DNA from 2 places in the Brevundimonas sp. PWP3-1b1 genome. Region 2 is predicted to be linked to the other one. Evidence: riboswitches for the same ligand, from Rfam matches in the RefSeq annotation. Region 2 holds a riboswitch; the other holds the start of a gene.
What was found. A riboswitch is a leader RNA that binds a small molecule or an ion and turns the genes downstream of it on or off. The one in region 2 is predicted to bind glycine.

Region 1 (2,393 bases), on a different contig from region 2:
GGCCCCTCGCCCCCGACCGTGTTCGCACCCACCACCGTGCCGTAGTTGAAGGCGCGCAACGTGCCGTCGGGATTGAACACCTGTCCGGCGTTGACACCGGACATGATCAAGCCGCCGTAGGCCGCGTTGGAGAAGCCGACGTTGGGAACGGTGACGAAACCCCCCGCGCCGTTCGAGACCTGGGCCCAGCGACCGATCGCCGGACGCGAGGTCTTGGGAACGACGCCGTCGTTGTCCAGATATTCGCCGCCGATCACGAAATGACCGCGACCGTTGGCGAACGGCGTGCCCCATGCCGCTTCGAACCGCTGCTGTTCAGCGTCATCGAAGGACGAGATGCCGTACTCGGCGCCCAGCTTGCCGCCGGTTAAGAAGCGGTCGATGCCGATGTTCACCACGCCGGCGACGGCGCCGGAACCCCAGGCCGCAGATGCGCCGCCGGTGACGACGTCCACGCTCTTGACCAGAACGGACGGAATGCTGTTGAGGTCGTTTTCGCTCGACACCCGACGCCCGTCGATCAGGACCAGCGTGCGGTTGATCCCCAGGCCGCGCAGATCGACCGGCGCATTGCCCGCGCCGGTGTTGGTGCCGGTCGTCTGGGGCGAGCTGCTGGCCTTGAACTGAGGCATGTCGTTCAGCGCGGCGGCGATGTTCTGGCGCGCGCCGACCGAAAGATCCTCGGCCGTCAGATGGATGGTTGGCGTGGGCGCCTGGAAGCCGGCCCGGTCGATCCGGGACGCGGTGACGACGATGTCGTCCACCGAGGCGGCGGCCTCTGGAGCGGTTTGGGCGTCCTGCGCGTGAGCGATCCCGGCGCACGAAAGCAGGGCGATGGCGCTGCAGCAGGTGGTCAGATGGCGGTTGAGACGAGACAAGGCGATGGTCCTCATAAAGATGACGCCCCTCCCCAGGGGTGTCTGACGCGAGCGACGCTCTGCGGCGTCGTTTCGCCCCCGCTGTCATCAGGCCTGAGAGCTTCGGGGCCTTGCGACCCGTTTCTCCTTCGGCGAGGCCGGATCCCCCGGACCCGTCCTTCTCTCCAGCGTTCCTTCAGCAAGACGGTCCGTTTGCCTGAGCGTTTCCGGGGCGGTTGCGCCTTCGGCGTCGGCCGGAGCCGATCTCTCCCGCCTTGCTGAACCTGAGTAAGATCGACCCCGAGCCTGGTGTCAAATACGTGAAAACGGCAATTTTATTGCTACAATAAGGGCGACCTTCGCATTTCATTGCTCTTCAAGATCAAGCAACGTCACTTATAGCCGCGCCCCACGTCCGGCTTACACGGCCGTGACGGCATCGTGACAGAAAGGCGGGTTTCGGACTTTGTGGACTTATCCACAGGAACGCTCAGGGTGCGGCGGGATCCGAGGGGGCCCTGACGCCAGGACGCATCGCGGCGTGCCAGCGCTTCAGCAGGGTCGCACGGCGCGCCTGATCCAGATTGGCCAGCAGGGCCGGCCCCACCCGAATAGGTCGAACCCCGGGCGACGCAGGTCGCAGGGGCGCATCGACATCGTCGCGCACCGGCCGAACCCCCAATGCGCCGATCACGCGCTGGCCTTCGCGCGACAGCAGAAAGTCCAGAAACAGACGCGCCGCATTCGGGTGCGCGGCATTGCGGGGAATAAAGGCCACCCGCGACACGGACAGATGATAGTCGTCAGGCGTGATCAACCCGATCTGGGGAACACGCTCGGCCCAGGACTCACCATAGGATCGGTTCATATTATAGGCGAACACCATCCGGCCATCGGCGATCTGGCCCATCATCCTCTGCCCCGAGGTGTCCAGTCGCGGGCGCTGGGCGCCCAGCGCCTCCATCAAGGGCCAGGCGTCGGGATAGATTTGCACGTCCGCCGACAACTGCATCAGGGCCACGCCGCTGCGTTCGGCGTCATAGAGGGTGACGCGGCCGCCAAAGACGTCAGGCCGTGTCCTCAGCAACCGAAGCAAATCCGCGTGGCTGCGCGGTACGATATCGCCCGCGAGCTGACCCTTGTTATAGGCGAACACGATCGGCTCGGCCGTCAGCCCATATCCCTGATCGCGCCACACCGACCCGTCTGGCATCGCCGCCCGATGCGGGGACTTGTAGGCCTGGGCATAGCCGTCGTTGATCAGCTTGACCTGCACGTCCATCGCCGTGCTCCAGACCAGATCCGGCCCGTCCTGCCCCGTATCCGCCAGCGCGCGAACCTGTTCGGCGATCCGCGTGGAGTTGATGTCTTCCAGATGCACCCTGATCCCGGGCCAGCGACGACGAAAGGCCTCCAGCACCGGCCCCATCAGGCTGGTGTTGGTCAGGATGTGCAGCGCCCCTTCGCGACGCGCCAGCCAGCGCACCCGCTGCGCCGTGCCTGCCCCCTCCGGCTCCGACGAACAGCCGGCGGCGC
Region 2 (2,393 bases):
CGGCCTGTTCCAGCTTCTCTGCCAGCAGTTCGCCTTCGGTGCGCAGGGGATCGATCTCGGCGCAGATGACGGTCGAGGATGGCAGGACGGCCAGGTTCGCCTTCTCGACGATATTGATGCGCGGGTCCTGGGCGTCGGCCTCGTTGGCGAAGATGTGCTTCACGAACCACTGCATCATCGGCTTGTTCAGCGGCTTGGCGTCGGCGTTCTCGACGTAGGACTCATTGTCCATGTCCACCCCGGCGACCGGATAGACCAGCACCTGATGTTTCGGCGCCGGCAGGCCGGCGTCGCGCGCCATCATGGACACGCCGATGGCTAGGTTGCCGCCTGCGCTTTCGCCCATCACCGCCACCTTCTGCGGGTCGCCATTGAAGCTCTGGGCGTTGTCCAGCACCCAGCGATAGGCGGCCAGGGCGTCGTCGTGGGCGGCCGGGAAGTGATGTTCCGGCGCCTGGCGATAATGGACCGAGACGACGATGACATCGGCCATCTTGGACACGCCGCGCGGGCCGCCGTCATATACGTCCAGATCGGCGATCACAAAGCCGCCGCCGTGGAAATAAACCACGACCGGATGCAGCTTGTCCTCGGAATGGTCATGCGGTTTGTAAATGCGGGCCTGGATCGGGCCGGCGGCGCCGGGGATGGTGATGTCGGTGATCTTGACGCCCAGGTCGTCGGCCTTCGGATCCTTGCCCGCTTTGCGTAGCAGGGAGTGGACCGCGTCGGTCGGGGTCGGCTGCTGGCGGGCCTCGGCCGGCGATAGGGTCTCGATCGGCTCGGGGTTTAGCGACGCCAGTTCGTCCAGCACCTTCTGCATAGGCCCATCGGGCTTGGCGGGGCTGGTGCGTTGCTTGTCGTCGTCGCCGAACAGCTTGTCTATAATGGACATTTTGGTCTTCCTGGGTTTCGAGTGGGGGCTCCCCACGACAATCCACGACACGCAGGCTTGTTCCCCGCCCGCTTGACTTGGGGCCGGAGTCGATGCCTTAGGTCGAGCGCTCTCGCGGGAGAGTTCGAGACTGAGGAATCAGGCTCGACGCCGAAGGCGCAACCGCCCCGGAAACGCTCAGGCAAACGGACCGCGACAGCATACGGACGCTGGAAAGTCGCTCTCGATGGGCGCGCCGACGGAGCAAGGCGACATGATTTGGTCGCCGGAATCTCTCAGGCTTCAGGACAGCGGGGGCGCGAGGACGGCGGAGCTCCGCCACAACACGCGACCGTGAAAGCCTGAACCATGACCGACCAGACCCTGAAGACCACGCCTCTGAACGCCGCGCACCGCGCCCTGGGCGCCCGCATGGTGGGCTTCGGCGGCTATGACATGCCGGTTCAGTATGAAGGCGTCCTGGCCGAGCACCGCTGGACCCGCGAACACGCCGGCCTGTTCGACGTGTCGCACATGGGTCAGTGCAAGATCACCGGCGCGGACGCGACCGCCCAGTTCGAGCGGTTCGTGCCCGGCGACTACGAAATCCTGAAGGCCGGCAAGCAGAAGTATTCGCTGCTGCTGAACAAGGATGGCGGCATCATCGACGACCTGATGGCCGGCCGTCCCGACCACGACGGCCTGTTCGTCGTCGTCAACGCCGGCAACAAGGACGAGGACTTCGCTTTCTGGGAGGCGAACCTGGAAGGCGACGCCAAATTGATCGTTCTGGACCGCGCCCTGATCGCCATCCAGGGGCCGGAGGCCGCCGAGGTCATGGTCGCGCACGAGCCGATCCTGGCCGAGATGGGCTTCATGGAATGCGCCCGGCTGATGCTGTTCGACGCCGACTGCTATGTCTCGCGTTCCGGCTATACCGGCGAGGACGGCTATGAGATTTCAGTGCCGGCGGACCAGGCCGAGCGGATATGGAACACCATCCTGGAAGACGCCCGCGTCAAGCCGATCGGCCTGGGCGCCCGCGATTCCTTGCGGCTCGAAGCCAGCCTGCCTCTGCACGGCCACGACATCGACCCGACGACCAGCCCGGTCGAAGGCGGGCTGACGTTTGCACTGTCCAAGTCGCGCAAGGAGCGCGCAGATTTCAACGGCGCCGACCGCATCCTGAAGGAACTGGCCGAAGGTCCGTCGCGCGTCCGCATCGGCCTGATCGTCAAGGAAGGCGCCCCGGCCCGCGAAGGCGCCGAGATCGCCGACGCCGAGGGCAATGTCATCGGCAAGGTCACCTCGGGCGGCCCGTCCCCTACCCTGGGCAAGAACATCGCCATGGGCTTCGTGCCGCCGGCCTATGCCGCGCTGGGCACGGACCTGAAGGTGATCGTGCGTGGCAAGCCCGCCGCCGCCGAAGTCGTCGCCATGCCCTTCGTGGCGCAACGCTATTATCGCAAACCGAAGACCGTCTGAGGATCAGATCATGAAGTTCACCAAGGATCACGAG

Region 1: linked by a shared signal. The riboswitch ahead of ACP69V_RS11995 (TonB-dependent receptor domain-containing protein) and the one ahead of gcvT (glycine cleavage system aminomethyltransferase GcvT) in region 2 are both predicted to bind glycine.

Annotation. Positions count from the first base shown of each region.
Region 1 is NZ_JAFCTO010000002.1:44,356-46,748, forward strand. It holds gene ACP69V_RS11995 (TonB-dependent receptor domain-containing protein) at 1-878, opposite strand, end outside; glycine riboswitch at 1,053-1,140, opposite strand; gene ACP69V_RS12000 (ABC transporter substrate-binding protein) at 1,348-2,393, opposite strand, start outside.
Region 2 is NZ_JAFCTO010000001.1:760,825-763,217, reverse strand. It holds gene ACP69V_RS03665 (alpha/beta hydrolase) at 1-895, opposite strand, end outside; glycine riboswitch at 1,001-1,098, shown strand; glycine riboswitch at 1,103-1,188, shown strand; gene gcvT (glycine cleavage system aminomethyltransferase GcvT) at 1,244-2,359, shown strand; gene gcvH (glycine cleavage system protein GcvH) at 2,370-2,393, shown strand, end outside.